Regions from separate parts of the Massilia suwonensis genome, predicted to be linked through region 2. Evidence: riboswitches for the same ligand, from Rfam matches in the RefSeq annotation. Region 2 holds a riboswitch; the other holds the start of a gene.
The links. A riboswitch is a leader RNA that binds a small molecule or an ion and turns the genes downstream of it on or off. The one in region 2 is predicted to bind cobalamin.
Positions count from the first base shown of each region.

Region 1 (16,953 bases), on a different contig from region 2:
TACGGGGATGCCGAGACTCTGCAGCTGCTCGATCTGGCGCGCCGTGTTCCCGCTCTGCCAGACGATCAGCAGGTCCGGCTTGAGGGCGATCACGCGCTCGAGGTCGATCTGGCTGTTCGAACCGATCAGGGGAATCTTGCGCGCCGCTTCGGGATAGTCGCTGTAGTTCATGGCGCCGACGATGCGCGCGCCGCCGCCGGCCGCGAACAGCAGTTCGGTCACGTGCGGCGCCATCGAGATCACGCGCTGGGCCGGTCGGGCCAGCACGACCTGCTTGCCGCTGTCGTCGACCACGCTGACGGCCGCCTGGGCCAGCGGCGCGCCCAAGGCGAGCAGCGCCAGGAACAAGGTTTTCATTGGACTCTCCGCATGGGGGCGGCGCTCTCTTGCGCCGCGGGCAGGAAGATGGTGCGACCGCCATGTTCGATGACGGCGATCGGGTGGCCGAGGCAGGCGCCGAGCAGCTCGGCGCGCATCACCTCCTCCACCGGGCCGGCGCGCCACTGGCCGTCGCCGTGCAGCAGCAGCGCGTGGGTGGCGCCGCTCCAGGCCAGGTTCAGGTCGTGGCCGATGCTGACGATGGCGCGTCCCTGCTCGCGGCACAGGCCGGCCAGCAGTTCCGTCATCGCCACCTGGTGCGCGAGGTCGAGCGCGTTGGCCGGCTCGTCGAGCAGCAGCAGCGGCGTGTCCTGGGCCAGCAGCGCGGCGATCGCCACGCGCTGGCGCTCGCCGCCGGAGAGCGTGCGCACGTCGCGCTGGGCCAGGTGCAGCACATCCAGAGTACGAAGCGCCAGTTCGGCGGCGGCATGGTCGTCGCTGCCTTCCCAGTAGCGGTCGGCGTGATACGGATGGCGCGCCATCAGCACGGTCTCGATCACGCGGTAGGCAAAGGCGTCGCCGCGCGACTGGGCAAGATAGGCGCGCTCGCGCGCCAGCGCCGGCAGCGGCCACTCAGGCAGCGGCTTGCCTTTCAAGCTGACGCTGCCGGCATCAAGCGGACGCAGGCCGGCGATCGTGCGCAGCAGCGTGCTTTTTCCCGCGCCGTTGGGGCCGATCACGCACCAGCTCTGGCCGGCCTCGACGCGCCAGTCCAGGCGTTCCACCAGCAGGCGCGTACCCACGCGCAGGGTCAGGTCATGGGTGGCGATCATCGCGAACGTAAATGAAGTTGATGAAGCTGGAACAGGAACACGGGCACGCCGATCAGCGAGGTCAGCACGCCCACCGGCAGCTGCTGCGGCGCCAGCACCGTGCGCGCCAGCGTATCGGCCAGCACCAGGAAGCCGCCGCCGGCCAGTGCGGCGGCCGGCAGCAGGATGCGGTGGTCCGGTCCGAAGGCGTGGCGGCAGGCGTGCGGCACCACCAGGCCGACGAAGCCGATGCTGCCGCCGGTGGTGACCGCGCAGGCCGTCAGCAGGCCGGAACAGATGAACAGAAAGCGGCGCAGCCCTGCCACGTTCACGCCCAAAGTGACTGCGGCATCCGCATGCAGCGCCATCACGTTCAGCGCGCGCGCCTGGCGCAGGGCCAGCAGCAGCGCGCCGGCCAGCACGACCCAGGGCAGCAAGCGCCAGTTAGCGCCGGCCAGGTCGCCGATCATCCAGAACACCATGCCGCGCAGGCGCGACTCGGGCGCCACCGACAGCATCAGGGTGACCAGGGCCATGCAGGCCGAGGCCAGTACGACGCCGGTCAGCAGCAGCACGCCGGATTCTCCGGTGCGCACGCCTCCCCTGCCGCCGCCCAGATCACGACGGGCGAGCAGGTAGAGCAGCAGCGAGATCGCCACCGCGCCAAGCAAGGCGCCGGCGTCGACCAGCCACAGCGCCGCGCCGAACAGCAGTGCCGCCAGCGCGCCCACCGCCGCGCCGGCAGAGACGCCGAGCACATAAGGATCGGCCAGCGGATTGCGCACCAGCGCCTGCATCATGACCCCAGCCAAGGCCAGCGCCGCGCCGGTGACGAAGGCGCTGCTGGCGCGGCCCAATCTCAGGTCGAGCAGGGTCGCCGCCATGCCGTCGGGCGTGCCGGCCAGCAGGCTGGCCAGCGCGCGCGGCATGTCGGCGAGGGACACCGGCACCGAGCCGGCCAGGCCCGCGCCCAGCAGCGCCGCCAGCGCGCACGCGCCCAGCAGCGCCAGCGTGGCGCGCCTGCGTGCGGGCGAGGCGGCGGCGAGCACGTTCACGACATCAGAAGTCGTAGCGCGCCGACAGCTTGAGCTGGCGTCCGTCGCTCGGATAGATGCCGCTGCGGCAGCCGAAGGCCTGGCTGTAGTACTGGCGGTCCGCCAGGTTCAGGCCATTGACGGCGAATTCCCAGGCGCCGACCTTGACCGCATAGCGCGCGTCGACAGTCGTGTACGAGGGAATGCGCGCGCCGCAGTCGTTGGCGAAGTCGCTGCCGTAGCGCTGGTTCGAGACGTACTGGACACCCAGGTCGGCCGTCTGGCCATTCCCCGGCAGCCAGGCCAGGCGCGCGGTCAGCACGTTCTTCGGCACCAGCACCATCTCGCGGCCGGCATTCGGACCGTCGGTGAATTCGGCCTGCACGTGCTGGACGTGGCCGCTCAGGCGCAGGTTGGCCGGCAGGTCGGCGGCGGCGTCGAGTTCGATGCCCTGGCGGCGGGTCGGGTCGAGGTTGGTGTTGGCGCCGAAGGGAGTGAGCGCGGTCACGGTCGGATCGAAGAAGATCTCGTTGCGCAGGCGGTGGCGGAACACGCGTGCCGATACCTGGCGCGCCTTGTCGCCGACCGTCACGCCCAGTTCCAGGTCGCGCGAGGTTTGCGGTTCGAGCAGGCCGGTGCTGGAACGGAAAGCGTTTTCATCGGCATTGGCGATGCGGTAGCTCTGCCCTGCCTTCGCGTGTACGGTGACGCCGGCCAGCGGATCGATGCTGCCTTCGAGCGTCCAGGCGTTCAGCGAGCGGCTGCCGTTCGGCGGACCGGAGAAGGGATTGCCGGCCTCGAAGGGGGCGCTGCTGTCCTTCTTGAACTTTTCGTGACGCCCGCCCACGGCGAGGCGCGCATTCCAGGCACTGTCCCAGCGCATCTCGTCGCGCAGGTAGAGTGCGTTCGAACGCTGGCGGACCCAGGTGCCGAAGCCCAGGTCGTCGCCGCGCTCCCAGCGGATCAGGTCGACGCCGGCGACGGCCTCGTTCAGCAGGCCGCCGGAACGGGTGATCTGGCGCAGGCGCGGCGAGAACTGGGTCTGGCGGCTGCGGTAGGCCGACTCCGAAATGAAGCCGCCGAAATCATAGTTCGAGCTGACTTTGCGTTCGCGGTGCGACAGCTCGGCGGCCAGTTCGACGCTGCCGATGCGCTGTTCGGCAAAGGCGGTAACGCGGTCGGTGGACAGCGTGCCGAAGTCGGTCGGGGTATTGGTCTGGTGCGGATTCTGCTCGAACTGTTCGATCGTCAGCGAACCGGGGAAGCGCTGGTCCTGGCGCGCGCTCTCGACGCGCAGGCCGACGCGGGTCGCGTCCTGCGCCCACTGGACGCCGCCGCTGATGCTCTTCTGGCGGAACTGGGCATTCTCGCGGTCGTTGTGGGTGCCCTGGCGGTCGGCCGCGATATCGAAGGACAAGGGACCCTCGCCATGGCGCAGCGAGGCGCGGGTGTCGAACTGGTGGCGCTGGCCGGCCTCCATCACGACGGTACCGTGGTAGCCGGCTTCTGCGCCGCGTTTGGTGATGATGTTGATCACGCCGCCGGTCGCGCCTTCGCCGTACAGCACGCTGCTGCCGCCGCGCGTGATCTCGATGCGCTCGACGGTGTCGACGGGGATGGTGGACAGCACGGCGTCGGTCAGTTCGTTTTCGTTCATGCGCACGCCGTCGACCAGGACCACCAGGTTCTGGGCGCTGTTGGTGCCGAAGCCGCGCAGGTCGAGGCCGAAGTCGGGCGAGCCGGTCAGGCTCTGGCGGCCGTACACGCCGCCGATCTTGCGAATCGCGGCGTTGACGTCGTTGACGCCGGCAGTACGGATTTCCTCGGCCGTGATGACGGTCGCGCCGACGGGCGGCAAGGCGGCGTCGCTCGGAAAACGGGCGCCGGTCACGTGGACGGTGGTGAGGGCTTGCTCGTCGGCGTGGGCCGCCGCGGCGAACAGGGAAAGGGAAACGGCGCAGGCCAGCGCGAGCGGCTTGAGGGCCGGCGCGCTGTTCGAAACAGCAGCAAAAGTCATGTTGTAGTTCTTCGATAGGGTGTGCATCCGGCCTGCGTCCCCGCAAGTCGGATTCAACGGACGTCGCCATGCGACGAGGTCCACCTGTCCTGGCCGGTATCCGGGCTGGCAAGCGGGACCGCCTCACCTTCCTGCACCTGTGGCACAGTGGTTTTCGAGGCGGCCTGTCGCCGGAGCGACGCTTGTTGACCGTTGCGGGGGCAGCACACGTTGGCCGGGCGCCGGAGGCGCCGTGGCGTCGTGTTTCCCGTTTAACTGCGCATGCGGATTGCGTGCGCGGGCACCAGAACGGGGTGCATTATATACCTGTCAACGCAATGAGGTCGAAGGTGCGGGCGATTCACACGGTGAACCGCGTGGGCTCGGAGAGCCCACCCTACAACGGCTGCGCAGCGTAGCGTGGGCTCTCCGAGCCCACGCGTCACGCGGCCGATGAACGATCGAAACGCTGTTACGTCCCGCGCTTCCCGCGCATCGCCTCTTCGGCCTTCAACGCCGCCTTCTCGGCCGCGATACGCGCCTTCTCTTCCATCTCGATCCGGTGCGCCTCCAGACGGGCCGCACGCGTCTCGGGGGTTTCGAGACTGATGCGCCCAATCGCCCCGCTGCGGTAATCGTGCAGCAGCACGTGCGCCGCCTTCTCGACGTCGAACTCGCCGCCGCGCACGCGGAAACCGCGGCGCGCGGCCACGTTCTCGACCACGCCGATGCCGTCCAGGCCCTCGGTCTTGAAGCCGTAACGGGCGGTGAGCAGCTGCGGATAGCGCTCGAGCAGGACGTCGCCCAGGAAGAAGGCGACCTCCTCCTCGATCAGCGCATTGGTGCCGATCGCATGGCTGGCGGCCAGCATCAGGCCGTCGCTGGCCATCTCGATCTTCGGCCACATCAGGCCCGGGGTATCGACCAGCACCGTGTGCTTGTCGAGATACAGCTTTTGCTGGGTCTTGGTGACGGCCGGTTCGTCGCCGACTTTCGCCACGCGCTTTTTCAGCAGCGCGTTCATCAGCGTCGACTTGCCGACGTTCGGGATGCCCATGATCATGATGCGCAGCGGCTTGGTCGGCACGCCGCGGTGCGGGGCGAGCGACAGCGCCAGCGCCGGGATGCGCGCGACGTCGGCCGGCTTCTTGGTCGTCATCGGATAGGCGGTGACGCCGGGCTGGGCATCGTAATAGGCCTTCCAGGCTGCCGTCGCAGCCGGGTCGGCCAGGTCGATCTTGTTCAGGATTTTCAGTACCGGACGCTGGCGAAACTTGCGCATGCGGTCGACCAGCGGGTTGCAGCTCGCCTCGGGCAGGCGCGCGTCGAGGACCTCGATGACGAGATCGACGAACTCCATCTGCTCTTCCGCCTGCTTCTTGGCGGAGTTCATGTGGCCTGGGAACCATTGTATCGACATGCTGTGCTTTCAAATTTCTGCGAACGAGGCGGTATTTTACGCTGCCCATGCTTCCAGCGTCCCGCCCGGATGTGGTTCTGTTTCCAATAGGAATGATTTCGGCTTGATTCGTTGCAATATCGAGTCAGGCTGGACGGGCACGATGGGAAGACGGCCGTTCCCGGCCGCTCGCATCCACCGTGAAGGAGAAGCAGATGAGGCAGTTCATGCACCTTGCGCGCAACGTCGAGGTATGGATCTTCGGGGCCTTTGCCGGGCTGGCCGTGGTGGCCTGCCTGGACCGGCCGGCCGAGCGCACGGCCAGGCCGGCCAGCCCGGTCAGCGTGGTGCGCGAAACCGAGCTGGCGCAGCCGCAGGCCGGCGCCGCCCAGCCAATGTACGTGGTCTACGTGGTCGGCAAGCGGCCGAGCGCCGCGGAAAAGCGTGCCAACAAGCACGCAGGCGCCGGATGATCCGGGCCGGCGCCGTCTTCCCCGGGAGGGACAGCCGCTGCCCCTCCCGTTCCCGTCTCTAGCGTGCCCACGCGTCCATATCGCGCCGCACCAGCGACGTGATCCCGCCCCAGTTGCGCCCCGTATAGTGCCCGTAGTCTTCACCGTCGTCGCGGAACATCACCGAGTGGTAGGCCCACTTGGGGCGTCCGCCCTGGTTGGGACCGGAGCCGAGCGTCAGGTCGTCGCAGAACCAGTCGCCCCGGTTGCAGTAGGAGCTGCCGCCCGTGCCCGAGACGCCGCCGGAACTGTGGTAGGCCACCACTTCGTCGTCCTGGCCCGGCAGCGTGAACGAATACAGGGTGCCGTTCGCGCCGGCGTAGTTGTAGAACCAGACCCCGCGCGTATCGTTGTGGTTGTACAGGGCGCGCGCGGTGGCGACCTTGTGCTGCTGGACCATGGGCTCGCTGGTGGTCCAGGCGCCGATGTCGGCCAGTTCGCTGCCGCCCGCCGAGCCCGCCGCGACGAGCACCCAGCGGATGTTCCAGCCGGTCTGCGTGCGCCCCGCGCTGGCCGTGCACACGCCGGCCGCGTTCGGCTGGGCCGTCGTCACGGGCCGCGCCGAGCCGCCGTAGTTGGCCAGCGTATAGCCGATCAGCATGTCGCCTGCGCTGTGGACGCCGATATAACACCAGTTCTCGCCGGTGCAGAAGCAGTCGAGCGCATTGCGGACATAGCCGCTTTGCGAGGCGACCCCGCTGCGGCCGTCCCAGTTGACCGACTTCTTGTTGACGCCGGCCGCCACGGTATTCGGGCCGAAATAGGCGAAGTCGTTGTAGTTGCCGATCGCACCGCCGCCGGTGCGGCCGTGGATCCACAAGGTGTAGTTGGTGGCGCCGGCCACGCCGGCAGTGCCCGCAAAAAGCAGGCCGGGCAGGCAAAGTGAAAGCGCAAGGCGTGCTGGTCGTCCCATGTCATCCTCCATCTTCTGGTTGCAGTGGGACGTGGCGACGGCCGACCGCTAACGGCCATTCTTGGGACGAGCGCACCACGGCGTCAACCGTGCGCGCGGCGGCGTTGGGGGAAGGATACTGAACAGTGGATTGAAGCCGGCGCCGCCCGCAAGCGCGGCGCCGAAACCTATTGCACCGGCCCGCAGGCGCTCGGCGGCAGCGGCTGGGCCGGGTCGAACTTCGCCAGCGCTTCGAACGCGCCCTTGCGGTCTTTCGCAAATTCCGTCAGGTGGCGCTGGCGCTCCTCGCTTTCCCATTCCGCTTCCGACACGCCCTCGAGCGAACGCTTGCGGCTGGTCAGCACATTGCCTTCCAGGCGCGGCATCAGTTCGCGGTCCGGGTCGGTGTTTTCCTTGAGCAGGTAGCCGTCGACGTCGCGCAGGCGCAGGGGCAGCGCCGCTTTGCCATCGTGCATGAGCTTGCCGAACACGGTTAACTTGATGTCGTTCGGACCCGGCCCGAGCACCTCGTTGAAGGTCGCCAGCGCGAAGGGCCGGCCCTGGGCATCGTCGATGCGGCCGGTGACGATGTAGCGGCCCGGCTTCCTGACGTCGGCGCGCAGCACGAATACCAGGGCGCCCTCTTCCATCGCTTCGCGCGGCGGACCGGCCCAGACGGCCGGCACCCGCGGCGAATGGATGACGTCGAAGATCAGCACGCCGTTCTTGCCTCCCGCCGTGTAGCGCACCTCGGTGCGGATGGTGCCGTCAAAACTGGCCAGGCCCGTCTGGCTTGGGGTCAGCACGCCGGCGTAGGCGCCCGCGCCGTCCTCGGCAAACGCCAGCGGCACCTGCGGCGTGCCGCGCGCGCCCGTGTTCACGATGCCGGCGGCGAGCGAGCGCGTGACGACCAGCGGCACCGCGGCGCCGGTACGGTCGACCGCGCGCAGCGAAAAGGCGACGGATTCGCCGGCCGCGAGATACACGCGCGACTGCGAAGTCTGGAGCAGGATGTCCGGATTGCTGCGGCGGTCATCGCCGCGCATCGGGTTCGATTCGAGCACGGGCCGGTTCGGATAGGCCTGGTCGGGATTGCGCGACATCGGCTGCGAGCCCGGCGGATAGGCGCTGCCCTCGCGGTAGCTGCAATAGGTGTGGTCGGTCAGCTCGACGTATTCGACCAGCTGCTGGCGCTGCCGCGCGCGTTCGCCGGGGGGCGCGGACTGAGGCTGGCTGGCCACCTGGCCGAAGAACTGCGGACCTGACGGCGCGCCGCCGGGCGCGGCGGCCACGGCGGCGGCCGGCTGCCCGTCGCCGCGCAGCGCCAGCCAGGCAATCAGCCCCAGCAGCGCTACGATCAGGACAGCGGGCAGCCAGCGTTTCATGGGACGCTCAGAGGGCACTGTTCACCACGGCGCTACGGACGACCCCGACGATGCCGCCCCAGTTGCCGTTCGCGTAGTGGTTATAGGCCTCGTTGTCGTCGCGGAAGCTCACCGAGTGGTAGCTCCACTTCAGCGAGCCGCCCTCGTTGGCCGCCGTGCCGAGCGTCAGGTCGTTGCACAGCCAGTCGCTCGGATTGCAGTAGGACCCGCCCGAACTGCCGGCGACACCGCCGGTGCTGTGGTAGGCCACGGCCTCGTCGTCCTGGCCCGGCAGGATGCCCGAATAGGCCGTGCCCTTGGCGCCGGCGTACATGTAGAACCAGACGTTGCGCGTGGTGTTGTGGTTGTACATCGCGCGCGCGGTGCTGGTTTTCAGGTCCTGCACCAGGGGTTCGGAGGTGGTCCAGGAACCGGCGTCGGACAGTTCCGAGCCGCCGCCCGCGCCGGACGCGGCGCGCACCCATTTGATGTTCCAGCCGGTCTGCGAGCTGCCGTCGCTGTTGCCGCACACGCCGGAGGAATTGGCGACCGCGTTCTTCTTGACGCGCGCCGAGCCGCCGTAGTTGGCCATGACGTAGCCCATCATCAGGTCGCCGGCGCTGTGGGTCACGACATAGCACCAGTTGTTACCGGTGCAGAAGCAGTCGAGGGCGTTGCGGACGTAGCCACTTTGGGAAGCGATGCTGTTGCGGCCGTCCCAGTTGACGGATTTCTTGTTGATGCCGGCGGCCGTGGTGCCCGGGCCCCAGTAGGTCCAGCTGTTGTAGTTGCCGATGACGCCGCCGCCGGTGCGGCCGTTGATCCAGAGCGTGTAGTTCGTTGCGGCTGCGAAGCTTGAAGCGGCCATGAGACAGACCGCCATTACGAGTTGTAATGCTTTCTTCACGATGATCTCCGTTCTCCATTTCTTATGTGGACGCCTGTATCGGGCCATCACTGCCGGCTGAGCCAGGCGTTGCCGCGTCCTGCGGCTAGCCGACTGTATGCCTGAGCTAGATGCGAGTCAATTGAACTCGGGAGAGAAGAATATTTCGTTGTTTTACTGCCAATGCAAAGAATATTTGCCTTTAATCAAGTTCCGCTAGAACTTTTAGGTGTGCAACGACGCTGCGGCCGAGGGCCGATAATTCGTAGCCGCCTTCCAGGCAGCTGACGATGCGGCCCTGCGCGTGCTCGCGCGCCACCTGCATGATCTGTTGCGTGATCCAGGCGTAGTCCGATTCCACCAGCGCCATACCACCCATGTCGTCGTCGCGGTGGGCGTCGAAGCCGGCCGACACGAAAATCATCTGCGGCTTGAAGGCGTGCAAAGCCGGCAGCCAGTACTCCTGCACCACCTGGCGCACCACATCGCCGCCGCTGCGCGCCGGCACCGGCACGTTGACGCTGGTCGCCGTGATCGGTTCGGGTTCGGAGAACGGATAGAAGGGATGCTGGAAGAAGCTTGCCATCAGCACCCGCGGATCGTCGCGGAAGGCGTCCGCCGTGCCGTTGCCGTGGTGGACGTCGAAGTCGACGATGGCGACCCGCTCCAGGCCGTGCCCATCGAGCGCGTGGCGCGCCGCGATGGCGACGTTGTTGAAGAGGCAGAAGCCCATCGGCTCTTTCGGCGTCGCATGGTGGCCGGGCGGGCGGATCGCGCAGAAGGCGTTGTCGATGTCGCCCGCGAGCACGGCGTCGGTCGCGGCCAGGGCGGCGCCGGCCGCGCGCAGGGCCGCGTCATAGCTGGCGTGGCACAGCAGGGTGTCGCCATCCAGCGGATAGGTCTCGCCCGGGTTGGCCGGCACGTGGTCGCGCACCAGCGCCAGCGCGCCTTCGGTGTGGTTGCGCAGGATGGCGGGAATCTCGGCCAGCGGCGCCAGGCGGCGCTCGAGCAGGCCGTCGAGCCGGGCCAGGATCAACTGGTCTTCGATCGCCTGCAGGCGGCCCGGACACTCGGGATGCCAGGCGCCCATGTCGTGTTTTAAACAGTCGGGATGGCTGAAGATTGCTGTGCTCATGATCGTCCTGCTGCTCAGCCATACACCGGGATGATCCGTTCTCGCATAGAATCATCCGGACGGTGCCGCTGCGTGGAAAGAAAAGTTGCCAATGTCGCTAATCTACCATGTCGCCCCCTGCTCCGCATTTTCGACCATTGGAACCCAAAGCATGTTCAACAAATTGCACGCCGCCGCCCGCCAGGTCGGCCAGATCGTGGTCGGCAAGGACCAGCAGGTGCGCCTCGCCTTTACCTGCCTGCTGGCCGGTGGCCACCTGCTGATCGAGGACGTGCCGGGCGTCGGCAAGACCACCCTGGCGCACGCGCTGGCGCTGTCGCTGGGTTTGCAATTCAACCGCGTCCAGTTCACCAGCGACCTGCTGCCGGCCGACGTCGCCGGCATCTCCGTCTACGAGCGCGAGAAGAACGGCTTCGCCTTCCACCCCGGTCCGATCTTCACCCAGGTGCTGCTGGCCGACGAGATCAACCGCGCCACCCCGAAGACGCAATCGGGCCTGCTGGAAGCGATGGAAGAGCGCCAGGTCAGCATCGACGGCATGACCCGCCCGCTGCCGGAACCCTTCTTCGTCATCGCCACGCAAAACCCGGCGCACCAGGTCGGCACCTTCCCGCTGCCCGAATCGCAGCTCGACCGCTTCCTGATGTGCCTGTCGCTGGGCTATCCGGACGCCGCCGCCGAACGCGCCCTGCTGATGGGCGAGGACCGGCGCGTGATGCTGCGCTCGATCGAGGCGGCGATGAATCCGGAAGAACTGATCGAGGCCCAACTTGCGCTGCGTTCGATCCACGCCTCCAGCGCCCTGATCGACTACGTGCAGGCGCTGGCCCAGTCCTCGCGCGCCGGCACCCTGTTCGCCGAAGGCCTGTCGCCGCGCGCCGCCCTGGCCCTGCTGCAGGCCGGACGCGCCTGGGCCGCCCTCGAAGGACGCGACCACGTGCTGCCGGAAGACATCCAGGCGGTGCTGGTGCCGGTCTGCGCGCACCGCCTGCGGCCGCTGAAATCGGCCCAGGGCATGGCGCAAGCGAGCCGCGACCTGGTGCTGCAGCTGCAAAAATCGGTGCCGGTGTAAGAGCATGGACCGTACCGGCCCGCTGCATGCCGAAGCTCACGCCGAAGGCGGTGCGTGGCGCATGCGGCGCGAAGCCCGCGCCACCAGCGAACTGTTCCTCGGCCAGCGCCGCATCTACATCCTGCCCACGGGGCCGGGCCTGGGTTTCGGCGCCCTGCTGCTGGTGCTCCTGATCGGGTCGATCAACTACAACCTGGGCCTCGGTTATGCCCTGACTTTTCTCGCCCTGTCCTGCGCCCTGGTCGACATGGTGCTCACCTGGCGCAACCTGGCCCACCTGCGCCTGAAGGCCGGGCGCACGCCGGCGGTCTTCGCCGGACAGGAAGCCAGCTTCGAGCTGCAGCTGATCGACGCCGGCAAGCGCCCGCGCTACGCCATCCGGGTCGACAGCGAGGGAAAGGGCGCGCCGCGCCACGCGGCCGACGTTGCCGCCGGCGGCGAGACCACGCTGCGCCTGTCCGTCCCGACCGACAGGCGCGGCTGGCTGGCCGCGCCGCGCCTGGTGCTGAGCACGCGCTTTCCGCTGGGCCTGTTTCGCGCCTGGAGCTACTGGCAGCCGGACCTGCGCGCCCTGGTCTATCCCTTCCCCGAGGAAGACGCGCCGGCCCTGCCGCGCGGCAGCAGCGGCACGCGTGCGGTGGGCATCGGCGCGGGAGGCGAGGACGATTTCGCCGGCGTGCGTCCCTACCAGCCGGGCGATTCGCTGCGCCGCCTGGCCTGGCGCCAGATCGCCCGTCTCGATCCGCTCGACGGCGGCCAGCTCGCCACCAAGCATTTCGAGGGCGGCGCGCGCGACGAACTGGTGCTCGACCTGGCCGCCCTGCCGCCGCAGCTCGACCTCGAACTGCGCCTGTCGCGCATGACGCGCTGGGTGCTGGAAGCGGAAAGCCGCGCCCTGCCCTATGCCTTCCGCCTGGGCGCCACCTCCTTCGAAGCGTCCAGCGGTCCCGCCCACGCGGCCGCCTGCCTGCGCGCGCTGGCGCTGCACGGCCTGGGAGCGCCGCGTTGAACACACTGTTCGCACGCTTCCAGGGCCTGTCGCGCGACAAGGCCGACACCCTGCTGCTGCTCTGCAGCGCCCTGCTGGTGCTGGCGCCTCACGTGGCGCACCTGCCGCTGTGGGTGTCGGGACTGTGCGCGCTCACCCTGCTGTGGCGTGGCGTCATCACGCTGCAGGGCAAGCGCATGCCGCCCAGCCTGCTGCTGCTGCCGCTGGCGGCCGGCGCCATGCTCGGCGTCGCCCACAGCTACCAGACCCTGCTTGGGCGCGATGCCGGGGTCGCGATGCTGGTGCTGCTGGTCGCTTTTAAAATGCTCGAGATGCATGCGCGGCGCGACCTGTTCGTGGTCGTGTTCCTGTGCCTGTTCCTGGTATTGACCAACTTCTTCTACGAACAGGGCATCGGCACGGCGCTGCTGATGGCGCTGTCGGTGCTGGCCCTGCTCACGGCCCAATTGAGCTTCCAGTTCACGGGAGCCGTGCCGCCGCTGCGCCGGCGCTTCCTGATGAGCGCGAAACTGCTCGGCCTGGCCGCGCCGCTGGCACTTGCCCTGTTCTTCCTGTTCCCGCGCATCGAAGGGCCGCTGTGGGGCGTGCCGGGCGACGCCCTTGGTGCGCGCTCGGGGCTGTCGGAAACGATGGCGCCCGGGACGATGGCGAACCTGGCGCAATCGGGCGAGACGGCTTTCCGCGTGCGCTTCGAGGGCCGCGTGCCGCGCCAGGAACAGCTGTACTGGCGCGGCCCGGTGCTGGGCGCCTACGACGGCCGCACCTGGACCCGGCTGGATGCACGCACGCGCCAGCGCACCGCGCAGGAGCCGCTGGCACTCACCGTGGCCGGCAATCCGGTCGCGTATGACATCACGCTGGAGCCCTCCTCCTCCTCCTCCTCGCGCTGGCTGTTCGCGCTCGAAATGCCGCAAAGCTTGCCCGAGCTGGAGGGCAAGCGCGTGGACGTCTCGGGCGAATTCGAACTCATGGCCGCCTCGCCGCTCGAATCGCGCCTGCGCTACCGGATGCTGTCCTTCCTCGACTACCGGCTGCAGAAGGATGCGTTGCCGCCGGATGCGGATCACTGGCTGCAACTGCCGGCCAACAGCAATCCGCGCGCGCTGCTGGCCGGCCTGGGCCTGCGCGCCGAGCGCGATCCGCGGCGCCGCGTGGAGGCTGTGCTACAGGGCTTCCGGCGCGAAAACTATGTGTACACGCTGAACCCGCCCCTGCTGGGACGCGACGCCGTCGACGATTTCCTCTACGGCAGCCGCGCCGGTTTCTGCGAACATTACTCCGGCGCCTTCGTCTTCCTGATGCGCGCCGCCGGAGTGCCGGCGCGGGTCGTCACCGGCTACCAGGGCGGCGAACTGAATCCCCTGGACGGCTACGTCACCGTGCGCCAGTCCGACGCCCACGCCTGGGCCGAGGTCTGGCTGGCCGGCCAAGGCTGGGTGCGCGTGGATCCGACCGCGGCGGTGGCGCCGGAACGGGTGCGGCGCGGCCTGGAAGGCGCGATCCCGCCGCGTCCGCCCTTCGGCATCGAGGGCCTGGGCCGCTTCATGCAGCAAGGCGGCGCCAACTCCTGGCTGGCGCAGATGCGCTACGCGGCCGGCGCCGTCAACAACGGCTGGAACCAGTGGGTACTGAACTACACGCCGCAGCGCCAGCAAAGCGTGGTCGACAGCGTGCGCGCGTCGGTGTTCGACTGGCGCATGCCAGTCTTGCTAGCCACCCTGATAACTGTGTTGTTCCTATGGAGAATCTTCCTGCGCCGCCGGGGAATCGACCCGATCGATGCGCTATACTCGGCCTTGTGTTCGCGCCTTGCCCGCCTGGGTCTGGCGCGGGCGGCAGATGAGAGCCCGAGTGCCTACAGTGCGCGCATTCGTGCTGAAGCGAGACTCGCACCGCCCGCGGAAGCGGCGGCCGCCGAGTTCCTCGGCCGTTACAGCGCCTGGCGCTATGCGCCGCATGCAGTCGCGGCCAAAGACGCCCATCTGGCCGCGACCCTGAAGCGCTTACTTTCGCAAGTTCGATGAAATCTTTCGTATCAGCACTCGCAGCACTCATTTTTGCAGCAGCTCCCCACATCGATGCCGACGCAGCGGCGAAGCATCCGCCCTCCAAAGCCAAGGTCGTGAAGGCCAAGGCCGCCAAGACCAAGGCCGCGCCGTCGAAGAAGACCGCGCCCAAGGCGCGCAAGGCGATGGCCGCGGCCGCCGCCGTAGCGGCCGTCTCCGCCATCGACTACACCGGCGAGCCGATCAACTTCGGCGAATGGCAGGCCGTCAGCACCTTTGTCGACGAGATGGTCGTCAAGCACGGCTTCGACCGCGCCGAACTGGAAGCGCAGATGCGCCAGGTGCGCTTCGTCGACTCCGCGGTGCAGCTGGTGAAGCCGGCGCCGCCGGGTAAACCAAAGAACTGGCAAGCCTATAGCGCACGCTTCATCGAGCCGATCCGCATCAATGCCGGCCTGCGCTTCTGGAACGAAAACGAAGCCGCGCTGGCGCGCGCCGAAGCGACCTATGGCGTGCCGGCGGAGATCATCGTCGGCATTATCGGCGTCGAAACCATCTATGGCCGCGACACCGGGCGCTTCCGCGTGCTGGATACGCTGACCACGCTCGCGTTTGCCTATCCGGATGCGCCGAACAAGGCCGCGCGCGCCGAATTCTTCCGCAGCGAACTCGAAAACACCCTGCTGCTGGCGCGCCACGAGAAGATCGACCCGTTTACGCTGCTTGGCTCCTTTGCAGGCGCCGTCGGCATGCCGCAGTTCATGCCGGGCAATATCCTGAAATACGGCGTGGACTTCGACGGCGACGGCCACATCGACCTGCGCAACTCGAGTTCGGATGCGATCGGCAGCGTCGCCAACTTCCTGATCGAGCACGGCTGGAAGCCGAGCGACACCGGCCCGAACGTGATGCCGGTGGATGTGTCCGCCACCCGCGCCTGGGAACCGCTGCTCGGCCGCGGCCTGGAAGCCACCCTGCGTCCGGACGAGCTGGAAGCGGCGGGCGTCATCACCCCGGCGGCCCTGCCCGCGCATCGCCTGTACGGACTGGTCGACCTGCAGAATGGCGCCGAGGCGACCGAGTACTGGGTGGCCAACGATAACTTCTTTGCCATCACCAAGTACAACCGCAGTTATTTCTACGCCATGTCGGTAATCGACCTGGGCCGGGCCGTGCGCGAGGCGCGCATGGCACAAGCATTGTAGTGTTGGAAAGTTGTAACAGGTTGTAAGAGCGCTGCGGCAGTTATTGCTCAACCACAGCGCCTCTATTTGCCGGGTACTCCCCCGGTGTATCCCCTCCCGCCGGTTTCTGTACTCTATGGAAACATTCACAGGCGCGGCATACTCCCTCCAATGTTGTTATTCGTGCATATCATTTTGAAACGTGCGCGGCGCAACTTCTGTTTCCTCTACACTTAAATTTAATCAAAAAACAATTATTTTTTCCGTGAGTTTGTGAGAGAATTGCATTGCGGCTATTGTTGCGATTAGACAACAGAGCCGAGGCTTCACACCGAATTCTATTGCTCATAAGTACTAGAGCCTGATTTAGTTGTACAATTGAGTAGATTTTTGAGAAAGAACTTTCGGAAACGAAACCGCAAGACTTTCCGTAACCCACATAGGAATATTTGAGATCATGACAAACCAAGTCGGCATTGATATGAGCAGCGACGCGGAGTCGGATGAGCTGTTGCAGTACAACCCGAACCGTCTGCTGGACACCCTGATCGAGAACCTGCGCTTGAAGAACGACGCAGCCCTGTCGCGCGCCCTGGAAGTGGCGCCGCCGGTCATCTCGAAGATCCGCCACCACCGCCTGCCGGTCGGCGCATCGCTCCTGATCCGCATGCACGAAGTCAGCGACCTGTCGATCCGCGACCTGCGCTACCTGATGGGCGACCGCCGCAACAAGTTCCGCATCAGCGACAAGCAGTTCAAGCCAAAAGAAGGCGCGGCACCAAGCGCATCGAGCGGCGAGTAATTCCCACACATTCTTTCAGGGCCGCTGGCCTTGAAGGAAACGGCGGGCGAAAAAAAGGGGCGATGCGATCGCCCCTTTTGTCATGCGCGCTTCCTGCTTACGCCGGGAACACGCCCGTGGACAGATAGCGATCGCCGCGGTCGCAGACGATGAACACGATGGTTGCGTTCTCGACGGTCTGCGAAATGCGCAGCGCCACTTCGCAGGCGCCGGCGGCCGAGATGCCGCAGAAAATCCCCTCTTCCGCCGCCAGCCGGCGCGCCATCTGTTCGGCCGCGGCCTGGCTGACGTTTTCCACCTGGTCCACGCGCGACCTGTCGAAGATCTTCGGCAGGTAAGCCTGCGGCCACTTGCGGATGCCCGGGATCGAGGAACCCTCTTCCGGCTGGGCGCCGATGATGCGCACCGCCTCGTTCTGCTCCTTCAGGTAGCGCGACACGCCCATGATGGTGCCGGTGGTGCCCATGGCGCTGACGAAATGGGTGATGCGGCCTTCGGTGTCGCGCCAGATTTCCGGACCCGTGGTTTCGTA
Region 1 covers NZ_JBHSMR010000014.1:44,333-61,285, reverse strand. Annotated here, with positions in the region: gene ACFPQ5_RS20635 (cobalamin-binding protein) at 1-357, opposite strand, end outside; gene ACFPQ5_RS20630 (ABC transporter ATP-binding protein) at 354-1,151, opposite strand; gene ACFPQ5_RS20625 (FecCD family ABC transporter permease) at 1,148-2,185, opposite strand; gene ACFPQ5_RS20620 (TonB-dependent receptor) at 2,190-4,208, opposite strand; cobalamin riboswitch at 4,256-4,484, opposite strand; gene ylqF (ribosome biogenesis GTPase YlqF) at 4,633-5,580, opposite strand; gene ACFPQ5_RS20610 (hypothetical protein) at 5,775-6,032, shown strand; gene ACFPQ5_RS20605 (hypothetical protein) at 6,091-6,984, opposite strand; gene ACFPQ5_RS20600 (hypothetical protein) at 7,152-8,348, opposite strand; gene ACFPQ5_RS20595 (hypothetical protein) at 8,356-9,234, opposite strand; gene ACFPQ5_RS20590 (histone deacetylase family protein) at 9,416-10,348, opposite strand; gene ACFPQ5_RS20585 (AAA family ATPase) at 10,500-11,420, shown strand; gene ACFPQ5_RS20580 (DUF58 domain-containing protein) at 11,425-12,429, shown strand; gene ACFPQ5_RS20575 (transglutaminase TgpA family protein) at 12,426-14,453, shown strand; gene mltB (lytic murein transglycosylase B) at 14,450-15,640, shown strand; gene ACFPQ5_RS20565 (hypothetical protein) at 16,077-16,421, shown strand; gene cysM (cysteine synthase CysM) at 16,519-16,953, opposite strand, start outside.
Region 1: linked by a shared signal. The riboswitch ahead of ACFPQ5_RS20620 (TonB-dependent receptor) and the one ahead of ACFPQ5_RS03445 (TonB-dependent receptor domain-containing protein) in region 2 are both predicted to bind cobalamin.

Region 2 (13,115 bases):
CCAGCTGGCGGCATGCTGTTCCAGGCGGAGGGCCGGATCGCACCCTCGCATGTGCTGCTGACGACGGATGGCGATCGCATGCTCAGCGATGGCCTGCGCAACTATCGCCAGGTGCCCCTGGCGACCTTGCTGTGGCTATGGACCAGCGCCGCACTCGGCGCCGCGGGCCTGCTGACGATCCTGTTCAGGGGAGGATGGCTGCTGATCCGTGGCCGCTTGCGCAAGTCCAGTACCCTGGCCCTGCCGTTGGCCGGCGTGCTGATGCTGTTTGCGCCAATCCCCTTCTTCTTTACCCAATCCTTCATGCAGCTGGGCGACCTCACCATTGCGAGCGGATTGCTCGCATTCGCCAGCATCGCCTTGCCCTGCGCGATTGCCTACGGCTTGCTGCGCCTGCCATCGCGTGCACGCAGCCTTGCCCATCCGGCGTTCGACTGCGCCGCCTTGCTCGCGGCCGCGCAATGGATGATCGTACTCGGCGCCTGGGGCATGCTGCCTTTCCTTATGTGGCGATAGGCTGTGCCTGAGTGCCGCGCTCGAGGCTATCCCAGAGCCGGTCGTGCAGCGGCAGGATCAACACATTGCAGACCGGTTCCAGCAGCGCCGCGATGCCGCCCATCGCCGCCGATCCGGTCGCGACGTACATGACCGCGAAGGCGACGCCGGCATGCAGGCCGGTCTGGCTAAGTTTTTCGAAGGCCACCGTCAGGTAGCGTGCCCGCGCCGTCGACGCCGCGCGCCGGCGCATTGCCCAGGCGGCTTCGTGGAAGGGGAGCAGCAAGACGTTGATCACCGGCTCGACCAGAACGGCGAGGCCACTGAACACCGCCGAGCCGGTAACGGCGTAGGCCAGGGCATAGGCGATGCCCATGTGGGTGGCGACCTGACTGATCCTTTTTGCTGCGGTAATCATGCACTGCTCCTGTTGCAAACACTCAGGAGCAAATGATAGTGATTCTCATCTAAGAGGTAAAATGAATTGATTCAAGCACATTAATAGGATTTGCCTATTGATTATCCAATGTTGCAAGCCGGTCGAACAAGGGCTGCGCCGCGTCCGCGATCCGGTCGAGACTCGCTTCGCGCAAGGCCGCCGTATCGATACGCTCCTCGGTGTGCAGTCCGGCCCAGCGCAGCAGCGCCGCGCACGCGTCCGGATGATCGAACAGGCCGTGCAGATAAGTCCCCATTACCTGTCCTTCGGCTGAGCAGGCGCCCTCGCCGCGGCCATCGATGCGAAAAGCAGGGAGCGCCAGCGCCTCACCAGACGAGGCACCCATATGGATTTCGTAGCCTGCGACCTTCGCACCGCTGCCGTCGAAGGCGCACACACCCTCGACCCCGCGCAGCTGCTTCTCCTGGCCCATCGTCGTCACCATGTCCAGCCAACCCAGTCCTTCGGAGTCGCCCGCGCTGCCCTCGACACCATGCGGATCGCTCACCATCCGTCCCAGCATCTGGAAGCCGCCGCATACGCCCAGCAGCTTGCCGCCATAGCGCAAGTGGCGCGCAAGCGCAGTGTCCCACCCCTGCGCGCGCAGCCAGGCCAGGTCCGCGCGCGTGTTCTTGCTCCCCGGGAGAATGACGAGGTCCGCCGCCGGAATCGCTTCGCCCTCGCGCACGAAGCGCAGGTCGACCTCGGGATGCACGCGCAGCGCATCAAGATCCGTGTGATTGCTCATGCGCGGCAGACTCGGGACGACGATGCGAAAGCGTCCGCGCCGGGACTGCATCGGCTGCACGGCGTCCTCCGCATCCAGATAAAGCCCGTGCAGGTAGGGCAGGACCGCCAGCACCGGCTTGCCGGTTTCGCGTTCCAGCCATTCCAGGCCCGGTTCGAGCAGCGTAATGTCGCCCCTAAAACGGTTGATGACGAAGCCGGCGATGCGATTGCGTTCGCTGCGCGAGAGGCAGGCCAGCGTGCCGACAATGTGCGCGAACACGCCGCCGCGGTCGATGTCGGCCACCAGGATCACCGGACAATCGACCGCCTCCGCAAAGCCCATGTTCGCGATGTCGCGATCGCGCAGGTTGATCTCGGCTGGACTGCCTGCGCCCTCGACCACGATGGCCTCGTACTGTGCGGACAAGCGTGCATGCGATTCCAGCACCGCCGCCATCGCCACGGTTTTATATTGGTGATAGTCGCGCGCATTCATCTCGCTGCGCACGCGCCCGTGCACGATCACCTGGGCCCCGGTGTCACTCGAGGGTTTCAGCAGCACCGGATTCATGTCCGTGTGCGCGTCGATGCCGGCGGCCAGTGCCTGTAAAGCCTGGGCGCGGCCGATCTCGCCGCCGTCCTTCGTCACCGCGCTGTTGAGCGCCATGTTCTGTGGCTTGAACGGGGCCACGCGCACGCCTTCGCGTTTCAAGAGGCGGCACAGCGCGGCCACCACCGTGCTTTTGCCGGCATCCGAGGTCGTTCCCTGCACCATCAGGGTCTGGTAGGGCAGGCGCCTCATTGCCGATGCCTGCGTGCCTGGTCGAGCTTTTCGCACATCGCCGCCGCGCCCTGGATCATGCGCGGGCCGGCGCGGTTGAGCAGGTTGCCGTCGACGGTGAACAGATTACCGTTGCGGACCGCCTTCAGCGTCGGATACTGCCGCCACAGGTTCACGCCGCCGTAGTCCTTTTCGGCCGAGCCGAACACGGCTTCCGGGTCGGCCTGCAGCACGCTCTCGATCGTCACGACCGGCGCGATGACCGGCAGCTTGTCGAAGATGTTCTCGCCGCCGCACAGGCGCAGCGCGTCGGTGACGATGTGGCGGCCGTTCAGTGTGTACAGCGGCTTGTCCCAGACCTGGTAGAAGGTGCGCACCGGCGAACGTCCGGCATAAGTCGCACGCAAGGACGCCAGCTTGCTGCGCAGCGCCGCCGCGGCCGGACGCGCCGTCGCCTCGGTGCCCATCAGCAGGCCCAGGCGTTCCAGGCTGTCGGGAATCCCCTCCAGGGTTTGCGGATCGCTGTGGTAGACCGGAATGCCGAGCCGCTTGACCATGTCGATCTGGCGCTCCGAACTGCCGTGCATCCAGGCGACGATCAGGTCGGGCTTCAAGGCCATCACGCGTTCGATGTCGATCTGGCGATTCGAGCCGATGCGCGGGATGCGGTTCGCCGCCTCGGGATAATCGCTGTACTCCACCGCGCCGACCACGCGCGCGCCGCCGCCGGCCGCGAACAGCAGCTCGGTTACGTGCGGCGCCATCGAGATCACCCGCAGGGCAGGGCTGCGCAGCGTGATCGCATTATCGGCGTCGTCGCGCACCGTCACCGCCGCGGCCTGGCCGGCGCACAGCAGGCAGGCTAATACCATCCATCGTTTCATCGTTCTCTCCATTCATCGAAGGCGCGCGCCAGGCGCTGCCAGGCTGCTTCGTCGGGCGGCAGTCCAAGCCGGATGCCGTAGGCGGCATCGAGGAACAGGCGGCTCCAGATGCCGCGCTGCGCCAGGTGTTCGTGAAATGCCTGCGGGTCGTCCTGCGGCCACCAGTGGAACAGGGGCGTGCCGGCGGCGGCAATGCCGTGCGCCGACAGCAGCTTGTCCATGCGCCGGCCGGCCGACTGCAGCCGGGCCTGCGTCACCGCCTGCCAGACGCCGTCGTTCAGTGCCGCCAGTGCGATCGATTGCGCCGGACCGCTGACGGCCCAGGGCCCGAGCAGGTCCGCCAGTTCGCGCAACAGTCCGGCTTCCGCCGCGACGAAGCCCAGGCGCAGGCCGGCCAGGCCGAAGAATTTGCCAACCGAGCGCAGCACGATCAGTCCTGGCCGGTGCGCGTGCGCGGCGACGCTCAGGCCCGGTGCCGTGTCGCCGAAGGCCTCGTCGACCACCAGCCAGCCGCCGCGCCGGGTTAGGCGCGCGGCCCAGTCGAGCAGCTGCTCAGCGGGGACGGTCTCGCCGGTCGGATTGTTCGGATTGCAGAGTACGACGACGTCGCTGGCGTCGACCGCCGCATCGAGCGCGGCATAGCTGGACAGATGCAGCGTGTGGCCATGGCGGCGCCAGTGCTGGGCGTGCTCGGCGTAGGAGGGCGCGGAGACGGTCACCCGCGATGGCCGGCGCAGGCGCGGCAAGGCCTGGATCGCGGCCTGGGTGCCGGCCACGGGTAACAGTTGCACGGCGCCATAGTAGCGGCACGCCGCCTCCACAAGCGCGGGATCCGTTTCCGGCAGCCGGTGCCAGGCATTCGGCGCCAGCATGGGAATGGGATAGCCCCAGGGGTTGATGCCGGTCGAAAGGTCGATCCAGTCGTCGCGCCCGTAGCGTCGCGCCGCCGCGCGCAGATTGCCGCCGTGTTCAAGCATGATGTGCGACTCCGTATATGAGCGCCAGCGCCACCCACAGCAGGGTCGCCCTGAATACGAGGCGCCAGGCACGCAGGATGTCGGCCGGTGCCGCCGGCGCGCCCGTGCCGAGCGGTGGCCGCTGTTCGATTTCGCCTTGGTATGTCGCCGCGCCGCCGAGTGCGATGCCCAGCGCTCCCGCGCCGCTGGCCATCACCGGCCCCGCATTCGGACTGCTCCAGGCCGGAGCCTGCGCACGCCAGCAGCGCCAGGCGCGCAATTGGCCGCCACGCGGGGCCAGCAGCACGTAGCTGAGCGCAGTCAGGCGCGCCGGCAGGTAGTTCAATCCGTCGTCGATGCGCGCCGCCACGCGCCCGAACAGCTCGTAGCGCGGCGTACGGTAGCCCCACATGGCATCGAGCGTGTTCGCCAGCCGGAACAGCAGCGCACCCGGGCCGCCGGCCACCAGGAACCAGAACAGGGTGCCGAAGACGGCATCGTTGCCGTTCTCGAGCAGCGACTCGGCGCCGGCGCGCGCCAGGCCGGAGGCATCCTCGTGCGCGGTGTCGCGGCTGACGATGCGTGCCGTCAGCATGCGCGCAACCGCCAGGTCCCGTTCTACGAGCGCCTGGTAAATTGGCAGCGTATGCTCGCGCAGGCTGCGCAGCCCGAGGCTGAACCAGAGCAGCAGCGCATGCACGACGACGCCGCCCGGGCCTGCGGCGAGCCACCATGCCAGCGCACTGGCCGGCAGCACGGCCAGCATCCAGCCGCCCGCGCCACGCAGCACACGCCAGCCGTCCCGGTTGAGCCGGTCTTCGATACGCACCGCCATGCGGCCGAAGCCGACCAGCGGATGCCAACGCCGCGGCTCGCCCAGCAGCAGGTCGAGCGCCACGCCCGCCGCCAGCAGGAGCGCGAGCTGGAGCGCCGGCAGTCCGCTCAGCATGGCGGTCCTTTCAATACCAGCGGCAGCCCGGCGGCCACCAGGATCACGCGTTCGGCGCGAGAGGCCACAGCCTGGTTCAGCCGGCCCGCCTCATCGGCGAAGCGGCGCGACAGGGCGCCCATCGGGACGATGCCCATGCCGACCTCGTTCGATACCAGCAGCAGCTCGCCCGGCAGGCCTGCATCGAGCAGATCGAGGAAGCGTTGGCGCTGGATACCGAAAGCGGGCGGCAGCGTCAGTTCGCCGGTCTCCGGAAAATCGGGCGCGCCGTCGAGCATCAGGTTGGTCAACCACAGCGTCAGGCAGTCGACCAGCACCAGGCGGCCGGGCGTGCAGGCTGCGCGGATCGCGTCCGCCAGCAGCAGGGCTTCCTCGACCGTGTGCCAGTGCGCCGGCCGCCGTGCGCGGTGATGCAGGATTCGCGCCTGCATTTCGCCGTCGCCGGCGCGCGAGCTCGCGATATACGTGACCGCGCTACCGGATTGCTGCGCCAGCCGCTCGGCCAGCGCGCTTTTGCCCGAGCGTGCGCCGCCGAGGATCAGGGTGCAGGCCATGCACCACCTTCCGTGAACAGCAGGGCCACCGCTTCCGGATTCGACGGAAAGTAGCCGTGGAAGTAGGAGGCCGTCAGCGAGCCGGCACAATAGACGGCTTCGCCCGGCGTACCGGCGGGATGGCGTACCGTGTGCAGGCTGGGCGCCAGCGGTGTCTCGAAGCGCGAATAATGAAAAGTATGGCCGCGCAGGACGCCGGCCGGGGTGCCGAGCGCCTGCGCCCCGAGCCCGGCCAGGCGCGCCTGCATGCGCACCACACCGGGCAGCAGGCCGGCCATCGGCCAGCGACCGCCGTCGGGATCGGTGATTTCCTCGGCCAGCACCATCATGCCGCCGCACTCGGCCAGGATCGGCAGGTTGGCCGCGAAGGCGGCGCCGATCGAGGCGCGCCAGCGTTCGGCCCCGGCCAGCGTCTGCGCATGCAGCTCGGGATAGCCGCCGGGCAGATAAACGGCGTCGGCCGTCTCGGGCACGGCCTCGTTGGCCAACGGAGAAAAGAATGCGAGCCGGGCGCCCAGTAGACGCAGCGTATCGAGATTGGACGGGTACAGGAAAGCGAAGGCCGCATCGCGCGCGATCGCGATCGTGCGGCCGGCCAGCAGGGGCGGCACGGCCGGCGCCGGCGCGCTGTCCTGTGCTTCGAACGCGGGCAGCGCCTGCCAGGCGGCGTCGTCCAGCTGCAGCGCGTCGGCCAGCTCGTCGAGCAGGGCGTCCAGGCGCGGCAGTTCGTGCGGCAGGGCCAGTCCCAGGTGGCGCTCGGGCAGCGCCTCTGATTGGCGCGGCAAGGCGCCGACCAGGGCGATATCGCGCAGCGATTGCGCGACCATCTGGGCGTGGCCGGTGCTGGCGACCCGGTTCGCGATCACGCCGGCCAGCTGGACGGGACCGTAATCGCGCAAGCCGCGCGCGACGGCGCCGGCTGTCTGCGCCATCGCCGAGGCGTCGATCACGGCCAGTACGGGAATACCGAAGGCGCGCGCCAGGTCGGCCGCCGAGGGCGTGCCGTCGTACAGGCCCATTACGCCTTCGACCAATATCGCATCGGCTTCGCGCGCCGCCTCATCCAGGCGACGCCGGCATTCGTCGATCCCGACCATCCACAGGTCGAGCGTATGCACCGGCGCGCCGCAGGCACGCTCGAGCAGCATCGGGTCGATGAAGTCGGGCCCGCATTTGAAGACGCGCACGCGCTGGCCCGCGCGCACCAGGCTGCGCGCCAGGGCGGCGGTGACAGTCGTCTTGCCCTGGCCGGACGCCATGGCCGCGATCAGAACGGCACGCGCGCTCACCATTCGGTCCCGGCCTGCGCGGCGATGCCGGCGGCAAAAGCGTGCTTGAGCACATTCATCTCGGTGACCGTATCGGCCACGGCCAGCAGTTCCGGCGCCGCGCCGCGTCCCGTGATGACCACGTGCTGCATGGGCGGACGCTCGAGCAGGTCGCCGATGACCGTGTGCACGTCGAGGTAGCGGTATTTCAGGGCGATGTTCAGTTCGTCCAGCACGACCAGGCCGATGGCGGGATCGCGCAGGAAGGCGCGCGCCTGTTCCCAGGCCTGCAGCGCCTTTGCGATGTCGCGCTCGCGGTTCTGCGTTTCCCAGGTATAGCCTTCGCCCATCGCATGGAAGCTGACTTCGTCGGGAAAGCGGCGCAGGAACTGTTCTTCGCCGGTCGCCATCGCACCCTTGATGAACTGGACCACACCCACCCGCATGCCGTGCCCGAGCGCGCGCGCGACCATGCCGAAGGCGCTCGAGCTCTTGCCCTTGCCGTTGCCGGTGTTGACGATGATGATGCCAATCTGCTTGTCGGCTTGCGCGATGCGTTCGTCGATAATGGCCTTCTTGCGCTCCATGCGCAGGCGGTGGCGTTCGTTCAGGGTGGCGGTCTGGTCGTTCATGGTGGACTCCATATATGAGAAGGGTCAGGCACGGCGCAGGCGGTGCAGTTGATAGAGGAAGACGGGAGCGCCGATGATGGCGGTGACGGCGCCGACCGGCAGCTGCTGCGGCGCGACGATGGTGCGCGCCAGGGTGTCGCACAAGACCAGGAAGCTGCCGCCGGCCAGCACCGCGGCCGGGACCAGCACGCGGTGGTCCGGCCCGAAGGCGAAGCGGCAGGCGTGCGGCACGATCAGGCCGACGAAGCCGACCGAACCCGCGCTGGTGACGGCGCTGGCGGTCAGCAGGCCGGATACCAGGAACAGGCCCTTGCGCAGCGCGCCGACGCGCACCCCCAGCGCCACGGCGCCTTCCGCGTGCAGAGCCATCACGTTCATGCTGCGCGCAGAGCGCACGGCGAACACCAGTGCGCCGCCCAGCACCAGCCAGGGCAGCACCCGCACCGGGGCGCCGGCCAGGTCGCCGATCATCCAGAACACCATGCTGCGCAGGCGTCCCTCGGGGGCGATCGACAGCATCAGGGTGATCAGGGCCATGCACAGCGAGGAGACGATCACCCCGGTCAGGAGCAGCAGAGAAGAGCCGCCTTCCGCCGCCGTCCCGCTGCGCAGGTCGCGCCGCGCCAGCACGTAGAGCAGCAGGGAAACGGCGACGGCGCCGCACAGGGCTGCCGCATCGACGGTGGCCGCCGCGCACATCAGGAGCAGCGCACCGAGCGCCCCGACCGAGGCGCCAGCCGAGATGCCGAGGATGTACGGATCGGCCAGCGGGTTGCGCAGCAGGGCCTGCATCAACACGCCCGCCAGCGCGAGCGCGCCGCCGGTGGCGAAAGCAACCACGGCGCGCCCGGCACGCAGTTCGAGCAGGGAGGCCGCGAGCGACTGCGGCCGGCCGGCGAACAACTGGCCGAGTGCCGCCGGCAGTTCGCTGCCGGCCACCGGGATCGAACCCGTCATGCCCGAATACAGCATGCAGGCGAGCGCCAGCAGCAGCATCGAGCCGGTGACCAGCAGCGCGCGGCGGCGCGCCGGGAAGGCGAGCGTGCTCACGGACGCCGCCTTAGCGGATGCCGTAGCGCAGGCCGGCGAACCAGCTGCGTCCGCCGGTGCCGTAGGCGCGCGCCAGCTCATAGCGCCTATCAAGCGTGTTGTTGACGCGCGCCAGCAGCGACCAGTCGGCGTCGATGCGCCAGGTGGCGTACAGGTTCAGCAAGCCATAGCCGCCCAGGCGGCGCAGGTTGGCGGCATCGTCGAAGCGCTCGCCCGAGAGCTGCCACTCGGCGCCCGTGTCCAGGCTGCCCGCCACATATTCGGCCTGGAAGTTGGCGTGCCGGCCGGCGCGCCGCGCCAGGCGCTTGCCGCTGGCGTTGTCGCGCGGGTCCTGCCAGTCGGCGCTGGCGCGCAGGCGCAACGCACCGACGCGCGTAGCCGCTGCCAGCGTCACGCCTTCCAGGGTGGCGGAGGCCACGTTGTAGGCGCAGCTGCCGGTACGGCCGTCGCGCCGGTCGGGGCAGGGCGTGGCCGAGACGATCATGTCGGTCAGGCGGTTGCGGAACCAGGTGGCGTCGACGCTGGTGCCGGCGCGCTCGTAGCGCAAGCCGAGTTCGGCGTTGCGCCCGCGTTCGGGCTGGTTGGTGGGCACGCCGTAGCCCGGGTAGTACAGCTCGTTGAACGTCGGGGCGCGGAAGCTGGTACCGACGCTGGCCGTGGCGCGCAGGCCGTCGTCGAACTGGTAGCCGTAGCCGGCGGCGCCGGTGTTCTTGTCGCCGTAGTGCGAGCGGTCCTGGCGCGCGCTGAGGTCGAACAGGTGGCGCGCGCGGCGCAGCGCGTAGGCGGCGGCGTACGAGTTGGTGATGCGCGCGCGTCCCAGGGCGGCGGTGGAGCTCGACTCGACGCTTTCCTTGCGGTGGCCGTAGAGCAGCTGCAGGGTGTCGCGGCCCAGCGTCAATGTGTTCTGCCAAGTGAACTCGTCCTGCCGGGTGTCGATCTGGCTGGCGCCGCTGGCAGCGCTGCTGGTGAAGCTGCCGGACTTGTCTTCCGAGCGCGCGAGCTGCACGGTGCTGCGCCAGTTCGGCAGCAACTGGTTGCTCATGAAGGCGGCGGCGGTATCCAGATCCTGGCGGCTGTAGGCCTCGAAGCTGCCGGCGCCGTTGTCGTACTCGGCGCGCAGGCGGCTGTGCAGGAACTGGGCGCCGACTTCGTGGCCGGGCGCGAGTGCCAGGGTGACGCGGCCGCTGGCGCTGCTGCGGCGGTAGCCGTCGTCGTCCGGGTTGTAGCCGAAGGCGCCCGGCTGGGTGGCCGAGAAGCCGTCCGAACGTTCGTGGCCGGCGCCGATGGCGTAGGTGACGGCATGCTCGCCGCCGCTGGCGCCGGACAGATGGGCGCTGGCCTGGCGCGTGGCGTCGCTGCCGGCGCCGATCGAGGCCGCTGCCGCGAAGCCCGGCTCACCCCTGCGCGTAAAAATCTGGACCACGCCGCCGATGGCGTCGGCGCCGTACAGCGTGCTCAGGGGACCGTAGACGATTTCGATGCGCTCGATCGATTCGAGTGGCACCGCATTCCAGCTGGCGCTGCCGGTCGTGGACGAGCCGATGCGCACGCCGTCGAGCAGGACGACGACCTGGTTGCTATTGGCGCCGCGCAGGAACAGGCTGGTGTTCGCACCGGCGCCGCCGTTGCGGCCGATCTCGATGCCGGGCTGGCGCGCCAGGATGTCGGCAATCGAACCGGCGCCGGCGCGGGCAATCTCTTCGGCGTGGATGACGGTGGTGTCGGCAATGACGTCGACGGCGCGCTGTGGCATGCGGCTTGCTGTGACGACGACGGTATCGACAGGGGTGGTATCGGCGAACGCACAAGGCGCAGCCATGGCGAGGGCGAGCGACGAGACGGCCGCTTGCCGTGAAACGTAAAAGTGCATGATGGTCTATGGTTGGACAACCAGCCCACGTCCCCGTAGGCCAGATTGAACAGAAGCGCGCATGCAGGGCATGGCACGCTTCCACCTTTTGGCCGGTATCCGGGCTGGCAAGTGAAGCCGTCCGACCTTCCCATGCGAATGCACAGTGGTCTGGGGAGACGGTTGGCCGCGTGAACGCGGTACTTGCTTACCGTTGCGGGGGCAGCACACGTTGGCTCTTATCGAGCTTCGTGTTTCCCGTTTAACTGCGCCTGTGAACACAGGCGCGAGCACCAAAACGCCGCAATTATACGGCGTTGTCAATCTTTCAGCACAAGCATTTCGCCGTAGGCGATGCGATGCGGGGTCGATGCGGCCTGCAGCGCGGCCTGTTCGGGCGCGGCGCCGCCTTGCATGGCGGTGAGCAGGCGCATGGTGCCGGCGTGGCAGATGACGAGTGCTTCCGGGTGGCCGGCGGCGTACAGGGCGTCGCGGAAGGCAGTCACGCGACGGGCTACCTGCAGCAGGCTTTCGCCGCCGCCGGGACGGTAATGGAGCAGGTCGGCGTTCCAGGCGTCGACCGCATCGCGGCCGATGTCATCCCAGCTGCGTAGTTCCCAGGCGCCGAAGTCCATTTCGGCCAGGCGCGCGTCGAACACGACCTGGTCGCCGGCCAGTAGGCGGGCCAAGCCCGCACAACGTCGCAGCGGACTGGCATATACGGGCAGAGGGCCGGGGAATCCGGCGTCGCTCAACGTGGTATGAACGCGCCTTGTCTCTTCCGCGTTAGCCGGCACGTCGGCGCTGCCGTAGCACACGCCGGCTGCGACATCGGGACGAGGATGGCGGACCAGCAGCAGGCGCATGCTCAGCGCAGCGCGCCCTGGCCCAGGCTGGCCAGTACACCAAGGTAGATCGCGACTTCTGCCAGCTGCTGGACGGCGCCGAGGCAGTCGCCGGTATAGCCGCCGATCCGGCGCTGGAACATGCGCGCCAGCCAAAGGGCGGCCAGGCTTGCGGTCAGAAGGCTGGCGCCGAGTGCCGCAGGCGAGAGCGCGCCGACATGCAGCAGCAGCACGGCGGGCAGCAGGGCGGTGCAGGCGGCGATGACGAATTCGCTGGTCTGCATCTGCTGCGCCATCGGCTTGGCCTTGCCCTCGGCGCGCGCGTAATCCATGCGCCAGATGAGCGAGGTCGCGGCGAGGCGCGACAGCGGGTGCGCGAGGAACAGCGCGGCAATGGCGCTGCCAGGCGGCAGCATCGCCAGCGCCGTGCACTTCAGGCCGAGCATGCAGGCGATGCCGATCGCACCGTAGGCGCCGACGCGCGAGTCCTTCATGATCTCGAGTACGCGTTCGGGATTCAAGCCGCCGCCGAAGCCGTCGCAGGTATCGGCGAAGCCGTCTTCATGGAAGGCGCCCGTGATGTAGATCGAGGCGGCAGTGGAGAGGACGGCCGCCACCGGAGCCGGCAGGACCAGCGCGGCAAGGAAGTACACCGCTGCGGCGACGGCCGCGACCACGCAGCCGACCAGCGGAAAATAGCGCGAGGATTGATGCAGCCAGTCCGGCTGGAAGCCGACCCAGCGCGGAATCGGAAGGCGCGTGAAGAACTGCAGGGCGATGAAGAAGAGGCGCAGCTGCTGCATGTAAGGCTGACTTTCAGGCCGACTGCGTGCTGACCTGGGCCGAACCGAAGGTCGCCATCTGGTCCAGGAAGTTGACCGCCGCATGCAGCAGGGGCAGGGCGAGCGCGCTACCCGTGCCTTCGCCCAGACGCAACCCGAGCTGCAGCAGCGGCTGGGCGCCGAGGTAATCAAGCATGCGGCGATGCCCCTGCTCGTCGGAGCAATGGGCGAAGACGCAGTAGTCGAGGATAGCCGGCTGCAGCCTGGCGGCGACCAGCAGCGCGCTGGTGACGATGAAGCCGTCGATGAGCAGGACCTTGCGCAGCGCGGCCGCCTGCAGCATGGCGCCGGCCATCATCGCGATCTCGAAGCCGCCGAAGGTGGCAAGCACTGCCAACGGTTCGCTCACCTGGGCGTGCGTGCGCGTCGCGCTTTCCAGTACCGCCTGCTTGCGCTGGACGCCTTCGGGTGGCAGGCCGGTGCCGGCACCGACGCATTCGGCCAGCGGCATGTTCGCCAGCTTGTGCATGAGCGCCGCGGCTGCCGTCGTATTCCCGATCCCCATTTCGCCGAATCCCACGACGTTCCCAGGCAGGTCGCGCACCAGTGCCATCCCACGTTCCAGGCTGAGTGCGCATTCTTCAGCCGTCATCGCCGGCTCGTGCGCGAAGTTGCGCGTGCCCCTCGCAATCTTGCGGTCGACGAGCCCAGGCCGTGTGCCGAAGTCGTGGTTGACGCCGGCATCGATCACTTGCAGGGCGCAGCCGTTCTGACGCGCAAGGACATTGATGGCGGCGCCGCCGGCAAGGAAGTTCTCGACCATCTGCCAGGTGACTTCCTGCGGATAGGCCGAGACGCCTTCGGCGACGATGCCGTGGTCGCCGGCGAAGACGAGCAGCGCA
Region 2 covers NZ_JBHSMR010000007.1:506-13,620, reverse strand. Annotated here, with positions in the region: gene ACFPQ5_RS03495 (serine hydrolase domain-containing protein) at 1-516, shown strand, start outside; gene ACFPQ5_RS03490 (DUF2061 domain-containing protein) at 503-913, opposite strand; gene ACFPQ5_RS03485 (cobyric acid synthase) at 1,008-2,465, opposite strand; gene ACFPQ5_RS03480 (cobalamin-binding protein) at 2,462-3,328, opposite strand; gene cobD (threonine-phosphate decarboxylase CobD) at 3,325-4,305, opposite strand; gene ACFPQ5_RS03470 (CobD/CbiB family cobalamin biosynthesis protein) at 4,298-5,233, opposite strand; gene cobU (bifunctional adenosylcobinamide kinase/adenosylcobinamide-phosphate guanylyltransferase) at 5,227-5,787, opposite strand; gene ACFPQ5_RS03460 (cobyrinate a,c-diamide synthase) at 5,772-7,079, opposite strand; gene cobO (cob(I)yrinic acid a,c-diamide adenosyltransferase) at 7,073-7,687, opposite strand; gene ACFPQ5_RS03450 (FecCD family ABC transporter permease) at 7,712-8,683, opposite strand; gene ACFPQ5_RS03445 (TonB-dependent receptor domain-containing protein) at 8,748-10,490, opposite strand; cobalamin riboswitch at 10,681-10,899, opposite strand; gene ACFPQ5_RS03440 (histidine phosphatase family protein) at 10,907-11,452, opposite strand; gene ACFPQ5_RS03435 (adenosylcobinamide-GDP ribazoletransferase) at 11,455-12,234, opposite strand; gene cobT (nicotinate-nucleotide--dimethylbenzimidazole phosphoribosyltransferase) at 12,248-13,115, opposite strand, start outside.